2 regions of the Pseudoalteromonas sp. CO342X genome follow, and region 1 is predicted to be linked to the other one. Evidence: predicted binding sites of a transcription regulator. Region 1 holds the regulator's gene; the other holds the start of a gene.
The links. The regulator sigma-54, encoded in region 1, starts transcription at its own class of promoters, with help from an activator protein. The targets are predictions, from matches to a motif close to GTTGGCACGNNNNTNGNNT.
Positions count from the first base shown of each region.

Region 2: EXT47_RS13240 (DUF2726 domain-containing protein) is a predicted target of sigma-54. The motif match lies at 4,348-4,366, and genes of this name have one in related genera.

Region 1 covers NZ_SGPH01000035.1:257,716-265,211, reverse strand. The annotation lists gene EXT47_RS16620 (HPr family phosphocarrier protein) at 148-417, opposite strand; gene rapZ (RNase adapter RapZ) at 418-1,284, opposite strand; gene ptsN (PTS IIA-like nitrogen regulatory protein PtsN) at 1,277-1,735, opposite strand; gene hpf (ribosome hibernation promoting factor) at 1,737-2,024, opposite strand; gene EXT47_RS16600 (RNA polymerase factor sigma-54) at 2,054-3,553, opposite strand; gene lptB (LPS export ABC transporter ATP-binding protein) at 3,600-4,325, opposite strand; gene lptA (lipopolysaccharide transport periplasmic protein LptA) at 4,325-4,867, opposite strand; gene lptC (LPS export ABC transporter periplasmic protein LptC) at 4,857-5,411, opposite strand; gene kdsC (3-deoxy-manno-octulosonate-8-phosphatase KdsC) at 5,408-5,959, opposite strand; gene EXT47_RS16575 (KpsF/GutQ family sugar-phosphate isomerase) at 5,959-6,930, opposite strand; gene EXT47_RS16570 (calcium/sodium antiporter) at 6,940-7,496, opposite strand, start outside.
Region 2 covers NZ_SGPH01000027.1:11,562-19,057, reverse strand. The annotation lists gene aceF (pyruvate dehydrogenase complex dihydrolipoyllysine-residue acetyltransferase) at 1-228, shown strand, start outside; gene lpdA (dihydrolipoyl dehydrogenase) at 440-1,864, shown strand; gene EXT47_RS13250 (cobalamin biosynthesis protein) at 1,945-2,901, opposite strand; gene mtnN (5'-methylthioadenosine/S-adenosylhomocysteine nucleosidase) at 2,901-3,608, opposite strand; gene EXT47_RS13240 (DUF2726 domain-containing protein) at 3,717-4,307, opposite strand; gene EXT47_RS13235 (PD40 domain-containing protein) at 4,729-5,703, shown strand; gene EXT47_RS13230 (aminotransferase class V-fold PLP-dependent enzyme) at 5,804-7,496, opposite strand, start outside.

The DNA.
Region 1 (7,496 bases):
TTTAACACAGTTAGCGTCAGGTTTGCTCCTTCAAATTGAGTAAGTATTAAGACTAATTGGTATTAGACCAGTCTGGTTACGGAGGGGGAGATTAGCACGGACTAAATGAATCAGACCTTAGTGCTATTTTGGTGCTAGTAGCCCAAGTTACTCGGATTCATTAAATTTATTTTCTATTAGTCCGCCAATGGCGTCTAGTGCATACTGAGCATCAGGACCTTCACAAACCACTCGGACTTCTTTCCCTTGGCTGCTTTCAAGTAACAACAGCGCTAGTACGCTGTCAGCAGCTGCACTTTTGTCTCCTTGATATAAGGTCACTTCGGCATCAAATTGGGTTGCTAATTGTGCAAGAACCGTCGCTGCTCTAGCGTGCAGACCAAGCTTGTTCTGGATTAAAAACGTATCTTCTAGCATTTAACCCTCTTGCTCACGGTGGCGAATTTTGACGTTGGGATGGGTTTTAGCAAAACGCTCACCAATGGTTTGCGCTAAATATACCGAGCGATGTTGCCCACCTGTACATCCTATTGCAATCGTTAGATAACTGCGATTGTTACGCTCTAAGTGTGGTAACCAAGTTTGTACAAAGGTTTGGATCTGCCAAGTAAACTTTTGCACGATGCTGTGACTCGACAAATAGTCTTTGACTGGCTGATCTAGGCCAGTTAGCGGCTTAAGCTCAGGCTCCCAATGTGGGTTGGGCAAAAAGCGCGCATCAAAAACGTAATCCGCTTGTTTTGGGATACCGTGTTTAAAGCCGAAAGATTCAAAGGTAATAATGAGTTGTTTGTCTTTTTTACCTAAGATTTTTTCGCGGATATCTTCTGCAAGTTGATGAACGCTCAGGCCTGTAGTATCAATGAGAAAATCGGCGCGAGTGATCAATACGTCTAACAATTCCCGTTCTTTCTTTATTGCAACATCTAGTGGAAGATTATGCAGTGAAAGAGGGTGCAAACGGCGTGTTTCTGAGAAGCGTTTTATCAGGGTTTGATCGTCACTGTCTAAATAAAACAGGGTAGGTTTGGCAAAGCCTGGTAAGTATTCAAGAATGTCATTAAACTCGTCCTGTTCTTTAGGTAAGTTTCTGACATCAATACTGACTGCTATTTTATTATAATTGTCCGAAACGCTGCGGACTAAAGACGGCAGCAAATTGACCGGAATGTTATCTACACAATAGTAGCCTAAGTCTTCCAATACTCGAAGCGCTACAGATTTACCAGAGCCTGAGCGGCCACTGATAATGATAAGCTCGAGTCCTTTTTCTTCATCACTCATCAAGTTCACCTTGGATCACTGCATATAACTCATCGTCACTTTTTGCTTGCCTAAGCATTTTGCAAAAAGACTTGTCTTTGAGTGTATCAGCAATCGCCGCTAAGGTCTTCAGGTGCTGTTGATTATCACCTTCGGGTACGATGAACGCGACAAAAATATCGACAGGCTGCTTATCTATGGCTTCAAACTGGATCCCTTGCTCGCTGACAAGCACCATTGCAAGGATTTTATCCAAACCTTCAAGTCGACCATGGGGAATGGCAATGCCTTTACCGATCCCTGTGCTGCCTAATTTCTCTCGCGCCATTAAGGCGTCCAAGATAGCATGCTGACTGGTATTTGGAATTTGGCTATGAGCCAGTTCGCTGATGTATTCTAAAATACGTTTTTTGCTATTAAAAAGGACCGCAGCTTTACTGCAGTCCTTGTTCACTAATTCACTTAATTTCATCTTAGTGTCGAGTGAGCTTCTCTTTGTGTTTAATAACTTGACGATCTAGCTTGTCGATAAGGCCATCAATTGCGGCATACATATCTTGATGCTCTGTTGATGCAAATAGCTCGCCGCCGTTTACGTGTAATGTTGCTTCTGCTTTTTGTACTAGCTTCTCGACATCAAGGATCACATGCACGTTATTGATATGATCAAAGTGCCTTTCTAGCTTCGCAAACTTGTTGGTGACATAGTCTCTTAATGAGTCAGTAATTTCTACATGGCGACCAGTTAGATTTAGTTGCATAAGCATTTTTCCTTCTTGGGTTTTACGTCTTATATCAAGCTTTTACGCTGATTTGACGGTGGAATGGCTAGGGATTCACGATATTTTGCAATCGTGCGTCTCGCTACCTTAATTCCTTGCTCAGCTAAGATATCTGCAATTTTGCTGTCACTCAATGGCTTCGCGGTATTTTCTGCAGCTATCAGCTTTTTGATAAGTGCTCTAATTGCTGTAGAGGAGCACTCACCTCCATTTTCTGTACTTACATGGCTAGAGAAGAAATACTTCAGCTCAAATATTCCCCGAGGTGTATGCATGTATTTTTGTGTTGTCACACGGGAAATTGTGGACTCATGCATCTCAACCATTTCAGCAACATCATTTAGCACCATAGGGCGCATTGCTTCGGGGCCATGTTCAAAGAATGCCTGTTGTTGTTGCACAATGCAATTGGTAACTTTTAATAAAGTATCATTTCGGCTTTCTAAGCTTTTAATAAACCACTTTGCTTCTTGTAAATGTGAGCGAATAAACTGACTATCCGTACTGGATTTTGCCGTTCTAGACATCGCAGCGTAATGGTCGTTTACTCTTATTTTAGGCATAGCATCAGGATTTAGCTCTACGACCCAGCGACCTTTTACTTTTTTCACTGATACGTCAGGGATCACATATTCAGGCTCTTCATGAATAATGCTTGCCGCTGGTTTTGGGTTAAGGCTATGAATTAACGTCATGACCTCTTTGAGATCGGCTTCTTTAAGGCGCGTTTTCTTTGCCAAAGTTCGATAGTCACGGCTGGCAAGCAAGTCGATATGCTCTGTCAGGATCATTTTCGTTTCGGCAATCCATGGTGTATCTGGGGCGAATTGATTTAGCTGAATACACAAGCATTCTTGTAAACTGCGCGCTGCGATACCGACAGGATCGAAAAGCTGAATACGTTTGAGCACGGCTTCGACTTCATCCAGCTCAATAGGCTCTTCGCTACTCTCATCATTAATGCTTTCTAAAATGTCTTCGCAAGACAGTGTTAAAATGCCTGACAGGTCGACCGCTTCAATAATCGCAATCGCAATCGCTCTATCTGTTGGACTAAATGGTGTCAGCTCAAGTTGCCACATGAGATAGTCGTGGAGAGATTCAGAGGTTTCCCCTTGATAAACATTATCGTCATCGGGAAGTGGGCCTGAGCTTGCAGCGGGTGCTGCACTCATATATTCGTCCCAAGTGACATCCATGGCAAGGTCATCACTGACAGTGTCTTTGCTCATGGCGGTATCTGAGTCTATTTCATAGTCACTAACCTGCGCTTCATCGCTTGAATCTTGATTGTCGTCAGCACTGCTCTTTTCTTGGCTGTGTTGGTCAGCGTTTTCGCCGTCAGTATTATCACCTTCTTCCACTTCCAACAATGGATTGCTGTCTAATGCTTCTTGTATTTCTTGTTGCAGATCCAATGTACTAAGCTGCAGCAAGCGAATGGCTTGTTGCAGTTGTGGAGTCATTGTAAGTTGCTGCCCCATGCGCAGCTGTAATGATTGCCTCATGTATCTCTAACAATCCTTTTTAACAGTTATTAATACTACGTCTTAACTATAGCTTGAATTGTTCGCCTAGGTAGACATCTCTTACGGTTTGATCTGCCAAAACATGTTCTGGCGTGCCTGCAGCGATTAACTCACCATGTGAAACGATGTAGGCTTTTTCACATACGTCCAGTGTTTCTCTAACGTTATGATCGGTGATTAGCACACCGATACCGCGGTTTTTTAGGTGCTCTATGATTGTCTTTATATCTAACACCGAAATAGGATCAACACCAGCAAAAGGTTCATCTAACAGGATAAACTTAGGATTAGCGGCTAAAGCGCGAGCAATCTCTACGCGTCTTCTTTCGCCTCCCGACAATGCCATGCCCTGTGAGTCACGAATGTGTTGAATATTAAATTCGTCCAGTAACTCGTTTAGTTCAGCTTCTCTCTCAACTTTAGATAAGTCTTTTCGAGTTTCTAAAATCGCCATCAAATTTTGATAGACCGTGAGTTTTCTAAAGATTGAAGACTCTTGTGGTAGATAGCCAATACCAAGTCGCGCGCGGCTGTGCATTGGTAGCAAAGTGATATCTTCATCATCAATCTGAATAAAACCTTTGTCGCTTGGTACTAACCCTACAATCATGTAGAACGTAGTGGTTTTACCCGCTCCATTTGGTCCTAATAAGCCTACAATGCTGCCAGCCTGAACACTTAAACCAACATTTTTGACGACCTGACGACCTTTATAACTCTTTGCTAGACCAGTTGCTTTGAGCTCGCTCATTAATTGTTACCTTCTTCCTGCGCTTTTTTATCTTTTGCGTCTTTTTTGTCATCAACAGGAACAAGGATGGTTCTTACCCGAGAATCTTCTTGGTCTGAGCGCTCAGCACTGATCAATTGCTTTTCAATGTCATAGGTGATGACTTGCGCATTGATTTTTTGCCCAGTTTGATTGATTTCCGCATCGCCAGAAATGACTAAGGTGCCTTTCGCAACGTCGTAACGAATTTCGTTTGCTTTGGCTTCTAGCAAATTACCATCAGGTTGACGTTCACTGAAAATAGCTGGGCTGCCAGTAGCAACAAGCAGTTGCTTGTTAGTACCAAGCTCCGCGCGGCGGTGGACTTCTAGGCGATCGGCATTTATTTTTCTGTTGCCATGAATAATAACAACATTCTGTTCAAAAATACCGATGTTGCTTTGCAGTTGAGCTTGCTGACGGCCAGCATCAATAATGACTTCATTTTGTTCTGCAGCAATTGCTAAAGTAGAACTTGCAAGCAAGCCGATGAAAATTAGTTTGTTAATGATTTTACTGGTCATAATAAATTGTCTTTGTGTGGTTGATGAGTTCGATCACTTGCTTTTGTAGATCTGCATGCAGCCCTTTACCCGTGATCCTAAGACTAGGACCTGTGATAACGACAGGGTGTTCCGATTTCATCAATTTTTGCTTAATTTCAACTCTTACATTATCGGCATTGATATCGGTGATCATGGCGTTAGGCGTTAAATTCTTTGCCAGCACATTGCCTTCTAATATCAAGGTATTGTTTTCGTACAGTGTTGCTTCTAATGCACTTATTTGCCAATTCTGCTCACCGTTATATAAGGTGAAAATAGGCTTTTCAAAGTGACTAAAGCCAAGATCTTGATACAACTCCATCTTATCAGCAGTTACCTGATAGTTTAATAAGCCATTTTCACTATAGGTCGTTTGCTGAAGCGTGGTTGCAACATAATCGGGCTTAGCTAACGGTTCATCTTCTTTTGCTGAGTCCGCCTCTGATGGATTAAACATGGGCGACCACATCCATACCATTAGAGAAGCGAAAACAATGAGTAAGATGACACGTAATACGGTCATGTACTTGATCCTTTGGAAGTCAATAAGTGATTTTGGCTGAGCATTAGAAGATCAGTCAGTTCTCTCACGGCACCAAAACCACCAGGCATCAAGGTCGTGTAATGGGCGATATGTTTAACAAGAGGGTGTGCATCATTGACGGCAACGGCAAAACCGACTTGCTCCATTACGGGTAGATCTGGGCCATCATCACCAATATATGCAATTTCGTCATCACTAAGGCTGAGCTTAGTCTTCAGTTCATCATATGCCACTAACTTGTTTTCTTGGCCTTGGTAAATATAAGTTACATTTAAACTAGTCATGCGTTGCTGAACTATTTGTGAATGCCTACCTGTGATAACGGCGACTTCGATACCACTATCAATCAAGGCCTTAATACCAAACCCATCTTTGGTATTAAATGCTTTCAGTTCTTCTCCATTATTACCAAGGTATATACGTCCATCTGAGAATACGCCATCAATATCGCAAATCAATAATTTGATTTGTTTTGCTTTTTCCCAAGCTTCAGGTGAAATCGTCTGATATAAATCTTCAAATTGCATTACAGCACCCCCGCTCTAAGTAAATCTTGCGTATTCAAGGCGCCAACCGGTATGTTGTTTTCGTTTACCACAATCAAGCCATTAATTCGTTTGGTTTCCATGATATTGAGTACCTCAGCTGCGAGCATATCGGCGCGTGCAGTCGTACTTTTAGCCGTCATTACTTGCGTGATTGGGGTGGTGTGAATATCGACCTTTTGTTCGATAATACGGCGCAAGTCACCATCGGTAAAAATACCCTGTAATTGCGAGCTTTCATCTACGATTGCCGTCATACCTAAACTTTTAGCGGACATTTCAAATAAAGCTTCTTTAACTGTGCAATGACTATTGACCATAGGGATTGCATCTCCTTGATGCATGACATCAGCAACGGTTAGTAGTAGACGTCTTCCCAAACTACCACCAGGGTGGGAAAGTGCAAAATCATCTGCCGTAAAACCTCTGGCTTCAAGTAGCGCAACTGCGAGTGCATCACCCATCACTAGCGTAGCTGTGGTGCTGGCCGTGGGTGCAAGTCCTAATGGGCAGGCTTCTTTCGATACTCTAACACAAAGGTGAACTGTCGCATTACGAGCCATTGTAGAGCTCGGGTTGCCCGTCATAGAGATTACCGGGGCACCTAAACGCTTAATCACAGGTAGGATAGAGATCACCTCTTGGGTTTCCCCTGAGTTGGAGATCATCAAAACCACATCATCTTTGGTGATCATACCTAAGTCGCCGTGACTTGCTTCACCTGGATGAACAAAAAATGCGGGGCTGCCAGTACTTGCGAGTGTCGCTGCAATTTTATTACCGATGTGGCCTGATTTACCCATGCCAATCACGATGATCCGGCCTTGGCAGCCAAACATAATTTCACAGGCTTTTACAAATTGTTGATCAACAAACTGTTGCACTTCTTCTATTGCTGCAAGTTCGGTAGCAAAAACTTGATTTGCAGAATCAATAAATGGGTTCGTTGTCACAAGGCTTCCTTAAATGATGTAGTAAATATAACCGACGAAGCTTGCGACAAGTATGCCACCTTCCAAGCGGTTGATGCGGCGCTGGCCTGTTAAGCTGAGGCTCATTAGGATAAGCAGCAGTGTCGCGCCAAGCATAATAAAGATATCACGTGACGCAATATTGGCGTCGAGGACAGATGGGTTGATAATCCCAGCAATAGATAGCACTGCCAATATATTAAAGATGTTCGAGCCAATAATATTGCCAAGCGCTAGATCGTCTTCTTTTTTAAGTACGCCAGCAACACATGCCGCAAGCTCGGGTAAACTAGTACCAACGGCGATAATGGTTAATCCTATTAGCAGGTCACTCATGCCAAAATATTTGGCGATGTCAACCGCAGCGCCAACGAGATAGTCCGCGCTAATAGGCAGTAAAATCATACCCACGATTAACCAGAAAACGGCTTTTTGAGTTGGAATATTATTTGGCACTTCTTCACAGGCTTCACTGACAAATGGGTCATCATTATCTCCACCACCACGCTTGGTGATAATGATAAGTGCAAGAAGAAAAGCGGCGAAAC
Region 2 (7,496 bases), on a different contig from region 1:
ATCGGCGGTACGGCGTTTACGCCAATCGTAAATGCTCCTGAAGTTGCGATTTTGGGTGTTTCTAAGTCAGACTTCAAACCGAAATGGAATGGTAAAGAGTTCGAGCCGCGCCTAATGGTGCCGCTAAGCTGTTCATACGACCATCGTGTCATTGACGGCGCGCTAGCAGCTCGCTTTACTGTGACACTTGCAAACTACCTAAGCGATATTCGCCAGCTAGTAATGTAAGAATAGAAACCGCATGACTTAGGTGATGCGGTTTTCTTGTATTTTGTTGTTCCGCTTGATAATTAGGCGGGACAATAGAGAGTGTGAATGATACACTTTCGAGCAATAATAACTCTCTCTGCCCTGTGCCCCGAATCGGGTGTTTGGCAGGCACTTTGGGTCGGCTACTCTCGACGAGTAAACCCGTTCAAATAACAGTTAAGGTAATAACATGAGCAACGAAATCAAAACTCAAGTTGTTGTACTAGGCGGTGGTCCTGGTGGTTACTCTGCAGCATTCCGTGCAGCAGACTTAGGTTTAGACGTTACACTAATCGAATCTCGCGACACGCTAGGTGGTGTGTGCTTGAACGTTGGTTGTATCCCTTCAAAAGCCCTTCTTCACGTTGCAAAGGTAATTGACGATGCAGCAGAAATGGCTTCTCACGGTGTTTCTTTCGGTGCTCCACAAATTGACCTAGACAAAATCCGTTCATGGAAAGAGTCTGTGATCGGTCAACTTACTGGTGGTCTTGGCGGAATGGCTAAGATGCGTAAAGTAACTGTAGTTAACGGCTACGGTAAGTTCACAGGTTCTAACACTATCGCAGTTGAAGGTGCTGACGGTGCAAAAACAGTGACCTTTGATAACGCAATCATTGCAGCGGGTTCTCAGCCTGTAAGCCTACCTTTCATTCCTGAAGACGAGCGTATCATCGACTCTACAGGTGCACTTGAGCTTAAAGACGTGCCTGAAAAGCTACTTGTACTAGGTGGTGGTATCATCGGTCTTGAGATGGGTACTGTTTACCGTTCACTAGGTTCAGCAATTGACGTAGTTGAGTTTGCTGATCAACTAGTACCAGCGGCTGACAAAGACGTTATCAAGATTTACCAAAAGTACGTTAAAGACAAGTTTAACGTAATGCTTTCTACTAAAGTGGTTGCTGTTGAAGCGAAAGAAGACGGTATCTACGTATCTTTCGAAGGTAAGCAAGCACCTGAAGGCCAAGTTCGTTATGACAAAGTACTAGTTGCTGTTGGTCGTACACCAAATGGTAAGCTAATTGACGCTGACAAAGCGGGCGTAAATGTTGATGAGCGTGGCTTTATCAGCACTGACAAGCAAATGAAGACTAACGTTGATCACATCTTCGCTATCGGTGACATCGTAGGTCAACCTATGCTTGCGCACAAAGCGGTTCATGAAGGTCACGTTGCTGCTGAAGTTATCTCTGGTAAGAAGCATTACTTCGATCCTAAGTGTATTCCTTCAATTGCATACACAGATCCAGAAATCGCTTGGGTTGGTGTGACTGAGAAAGAAGCAAAAGAGCAAGGTCTAAGCATTGAAACTGCGGTATTCCCGTGGGCTGCTTCTGGCCGTGCAATCGCTTCTGCACGTACTGAAGGTTCAACTAAGCTTATCTTTGATAAAGAGTCAGGCCGCGTGATCGGTGGTGCTATGGTTGGTATCAATGCAGGTGAAATGCTTGGTGAAATCGGTCTAGCAGTAGAGATGGGTGCTGACGGTGAAGACCTAGCGCTTACTATCCACGCTCACCCAACGCTGAACGAGTCAATCGGTCTAGCTGCTGAAATCTTTGAAGGTTCAATCACTGACCTTCCAAACAAAAAAGCAGTGAAGAAAAAGTAAGTTTTTCTGAGCATTCAAAAACCCAGCTTTGTGCTGGGTTTTTTGTTTTTGGCTAAGTGGGGAGCTTATTTCTAAGTATGCTAAGTCATCAGCCTGAGAAAATTAATAATTACAAGTAGTAAGGCGGAAGTGGCAATAAATAGCCAGCGCATTTGATTGAGTAGTCCAAGTAAATGCTGAATATGCTCAGCTGAGGGTTGCGTTTTTGCACCTACCCGCATCACCTCATAACGTTCACCAAAATAAAAGCGCGGCCCTGCGAGTTGTGTATGTAAATTTGCTGCAAAAAAGCTCAGTGCCCATCCAGTATTCGTTTGGCTAAAGTGACGGCCGTAGTATTTAATGTAGTGCCAAGTTTGCTTTGGTCTAAGTAGCAACGAAAAGCAGGTAATTAATAATCGAATAGGCACAAACTCAACGAGCCAAATCATGCGGGAAAGGCTTGCCATAAAACGGCTTGAGGGGAGCATTACTTGCCGCCAAGCATGACCACACAGTAGTAACAGTTTATAAAATAGCGCGAGATAGGGGCCTGCTGTTAGATACAGTAAAGCAATGACAAAAAAATGGCGCAGGGTATTTAATGCGGTGCTATCTATGGTGGCTTTACAAATACCAAGCTCTGTTAGCTTCTCTACATCTCTTGCTACCATTCCTTGCAACACGGCTCTTGCAGTCACTTTTTGCTTTGACTTTATCAGCGCGGAAATGCGCTTAGCACGGCTTTCATGGCTAATATCTAAGCATAAAAACAACACCAGCCCACCGAGCCAATTAGGATAAAAAGCAAAGCTTATAATCGCATAAGTTAATACAGTGATAGTTAATATTGGCAGGAGGAAGCCGAGTGTACCGGATAAAAGTTGATAGCTAGAAGCGGCTTTAGGGCGATAAACTTTTTCGGCAATCGCTTTAAAAATAAGGCTAAGAATAAGATTAGGGTGGTAAAGTGTTGATAACCTTACCCCTAGGCTAGCAAAAATCGCCAGTAAGAAAATGATCAGGCCCTCATGGGCCTGAAGCAAGCTGTCGAGCACTAAAGCGTAACCTTATCCAGCTTATTAAGTAGTGCCATCACCATCTTTGAAGAGTTAACAGAAGCGACTTCTAGATACTCTTCGAATGATTGCGGTGATTCTTTGCCGGCGATATCAGATAGCGAGCGGATCACAACAAATGGCGTGTTTAAAGAATGACAAGCCTGCGCAATTGCCGCACCTTCCATTTCTACTGCTAACATCGTAGGGAAGTCTGCACGTGCCTTGTCGATGCGTACTGGGTCGCACATAAATGAGTCACCCGTACAGATCAAACCAACCATAGTTTGAATGCCTTCAAGCTCATGTACGCTTTGCTCTGCAGCTTCAACTAATTTTGCATGCGAAGTGAACGCAGCAGGCATTTGTGGAACTTGACCAATTTCATAGCCAAATGCAGTAACATCAACATCGTGATGACGTACTTCATTTGAAATCACCACATCGCCGACGTTTAGTGATGGTTCAAAACCACCTGCAGAACCCGTGTTGATCACGCAATCTGGCGCAAAGTTGTCGATAAGCAAAGTTGTCGCAACCGTTGCTGCCACTTTACCAATGCCAGACTGTACAAGCGTTACGTCAAGACCAGCCAGTTTGCCGGTATAAAAAGTAAAGCCACCTTTGGTCAATGTTTGCGGGTTCTCCATGGTGTTACGCAAAATGGTAACTTCTTGCTCCATTGCGCCGATAATGCCTACTTTCATCAAAAGATTCCTAATTTGTGGTGGGGAAAGCCCCAGTGTCAAAATTGCTTTTATTATACGAAAGGGGTTTTGATAGGTAAAACAAAAAACGGGCTGACGCCCGTTTTGCTAGATTTCTGCCAACTGAGTTGACTGTGCTTTTGCCTGTGAAGGAGACAGCACCGCAGGTTTGTAGGTGCGGTTTCTGGTTTTCTTTGGCATCTCCACTTTTTGGCCAAGCTTGAACAAGATTGCCGCACGCACCTCAGCACTTTGGTAGCCACTTTTGATTTTCATGCGAATGTGTGGAATACCCGCAGATTCCAGAGCGCCACTGACAAACCAATCTTTTTGTGCTTTGTGGCCGTTTTTATTGGCGTTATTGACCAAATCAACAGCGGCAACAATTTTCAGTGTCTCTTTGTCTACCAAAACATAATCCAACTGCTTATTTTTAGCTTTAGTTACCGCGGCACGACGCGCTTTTGGAGAGATCCCCGGCTTGCACTCAATCACATCAATGAGCTTAATGCGGCTAACGATTTTATATCTATCGCCAACGGCACGTTCTAATAATTGTAGAAACGATGCTTCAACGGTGGTAAAAACAGATTCTTTACGATTAAACGGATAAGGATTGCCACCCACATCGGTGTACTTAGAAGCGACAATGGAAGCAACGACCACTAGAGCCAAAATAGCAAGTAACGCAAATTCCATACAAAACTCCAAATCAAAAAAATGACATCTGTGGTTTTATAAGCAATAGCTGTGCCAGAAGAGCGCTTAAATTAGTAGGTGATAAACATTAGGGCGGTGAGTAAGTCACAAGGGATAAGCACTTATGATGACTTTCTGCTGATTTATGTGGCATAACACATTGTATTAGCGCAATGTCGCTTAAAAACATCATAAATTACTGCAAAACCAGCCCGACTTTTAAAATCAACATGCCCTATAAAGTAATTTTTATTAAGCTTCTATATATCACTAAGTCATGTGGGATTGTTGCTTTTTTAATTTCAGTTATGTTTTGATAATATCATCTGGCGACAAAGTTACTTTTCAAGCAGTTTGATTCAACACACATACAATTATCAAAAAGTAAACAAAGTGTACTATAACAAAAAAGGATATTTATATGATACAGCGTAAAACAGTCGCTAAAATAGGGTTATTGATTTCAGCAGTTTCTGCGCAATGGTCAGTACAAGCTGATGACAAGTTAGCGGTGATTTTAAACAACCTAGAGCCAAGCTTGTTTGCGCCAAACATAGTATCGACTAATCAATTTGAGTACGGTTCTAGTTTGTCTCCAGATGGTAAAAAGTTTGCGTTTGTTAGAGCTTTAGCCCGATTTTCACACAGTGCTTTAGTCATTTCTCACAAACAAGGGGACACTTGGCAAACCCCAACATTGCTTCCTTTTAGCGGTGAATTTCACGATACAAATCCGTACTTTTCCAAAGACAGTAACACATTTTATTTTACTTCCAGAAGGCCGGTAGAGAACGTGGAAAATGGGATCTTTCAGATGTGGCAAGTCAGCTATGATGGTGATAAATTTGGCAAACCTGAGTTAGTGCCTGGCAAAATTAACGGAGATCATACTGTGATCTACCCAACTATACACACTAATAAAGATATCTACTTCTCATCTATCATAAAAGGAGCTACGGGCGGCGTAGATCTTTTTCTTTCTAAGTACCACCCTGATGGATATCAAGCGCCAATTGAGATTTCAGAGCTCAACTCCACAGCAAGTGATGCTGATCCAGAGGTTTCATCGGACGGAAAACTGCTATTTTTCACGTCAATGAGATCGGGCGGTTTAGGTCACTATGATTTGCATGTATCGGTTAAACAAAAAGATGGCAAGTGGGGGAAACCGATAAATCTAGGCGATAAAATCAATTCGCGTCGTATGGACTCAGATCCGATCCTATCAGCTGACGGTAATACTTTGTTTTTCTCAAGTGATAAAAACCCAGATGTGAAAGCTGTAAACAATTATGATGAATTGCTTCAGCGACAGGAAAGGATCCATAATGGCCTTATGAATATTTATAGCGTTGATATAACCGAGCTAAACCAATATCTTCGCGAGAAGGGCTAAAATGCTAGCGTAATTGCAGGAAAACGCAAAGCTCTACAAGCGCTAGGCAGCCACGTTTTAAAATGGCTTGCCTAGTACTGGATTATGATATTAGCTCGCGTTATTTGTCTTCTTTAAGCACATAGATCTCACCATCGAAACTACCTTGAATGGTCAATCCTTGCCCTGCCAGCTCCTTGAGATATTCAATATGCTCTTGGGTAATATGTTGACCCGGCACCAAAAGCGGAATCCCCGGAGGATACGGGGTGACTAAACCTGCACAAATTCGGTTGTTGCTCTTGCTAATAGGTACAGATTCACGCTCGCCGTAGAAGGCATCACTAGGAATACAAGCAAGGTCAATAGCGGGTAAATTCTCAGGTAAGCGTGAGCGTCGCGTTGACTTCGATAGTTTTACCTTGCCGCCATCAAGTTTCTTTAAGGCATTGTATAAACGAATGATCTTTGAGCGTGTACCACCCAAGGTTAGTAAGACTAAGATGGTACTGTGGGTGTATTTCTCAATCTCCAGCCCAATTTCGTCTAGCAGAAACTTATGAATATCCTTTAATGAGTACGGTAGTTCACTAATATCGATGAGGATTTTAAGCGGATCATGCCCCATATTATCGCCACTAAAATGTGGGAATATGTTCATAAAGTCTTGCTTATCAAGCACTTTAATATGTTTGAGCGAGGCCATCTGCTGTTTGAACTCTGCAACATGGTTCAGCAGCGCATTGAGTAACTTATAGCCTTCCATCTCCAACTGCTTCTGGCACACATCCAAAGACGCAATAAGTTGGTATTTGGGCGAGGTGCTGGCGTAGATACTGTAAATCTCACGGAAAAAATCAGCATCAAAATCGGGGTCATTAATATGGATATAAGACGCCTGCGAAAATGCCGATACGACTTTATGCGCCGAATGGGTGACATAATCGGCACCTGCATGAATGGCGGAGTAATGGCGCAAGCTAGGGTGAAATAGCGAGTAAGCAAACCAAGCTTCATCAATAAAGACTTTGATGCCATGCTGATGGGCAAATTCTACGACTTGTTTCAGGTCGCTCAGCAAACCATCATAGGTACAGCCTGTGAGCACCAGTAGTTTTGCATCGGTATTTTGTTCAATCGCTTGCTTGATGTCAGCCAGTGAAGGCGGTGCGAATATGCCATATTTTGGATTTAAAATACTCGATAAATAGATAGGGAAACTGGCCGATTGCAAAATGCCGTAGTGCACTGACTTATGACAGTTGCGGTCGATGATCACCTTATCGCCTTTGCGAAGTAGGGTTTGCAAAATAATTTTATTCGAGGTGGACGAACCGTTGGTTACGAAGTAGGTGCGTTTAACCTCAAACGTTGCTGCAGCTGACTCCTGAGCGCGGCCAATGGTATTGGTACTATCTGACAGTGAACCTAACGAATCAACCGATACGGACAGGTCTCCGACAAATACATTACGGCCATAGAATTGATAAAAATCTTTGATATAAGGAGAGTTTCTAAAGCTCGAACCGCCGCTGTGACCCGGAGTATGCCAAGAGTCGTTCGCTTCGCCGACATAGCTGCGATACGCCGTCCAGAATGGCGTCTCGGCTCTGTCATCAAAGTCATTGATCATATATCCCAAAATGGCTTCAGGATCTGAGATAACTTCATCTTTAAAGAAGAAAGACTCGATTTCCTCGGATTCGTTGACTATCTCAAGCCCTTTAGTGTCATCGCCAATAACGTAAACCGGTAATTCTAGACGAATACATTTTAATTGCTCGATAAAACGACTATAGGTTTGCTCGCCACTT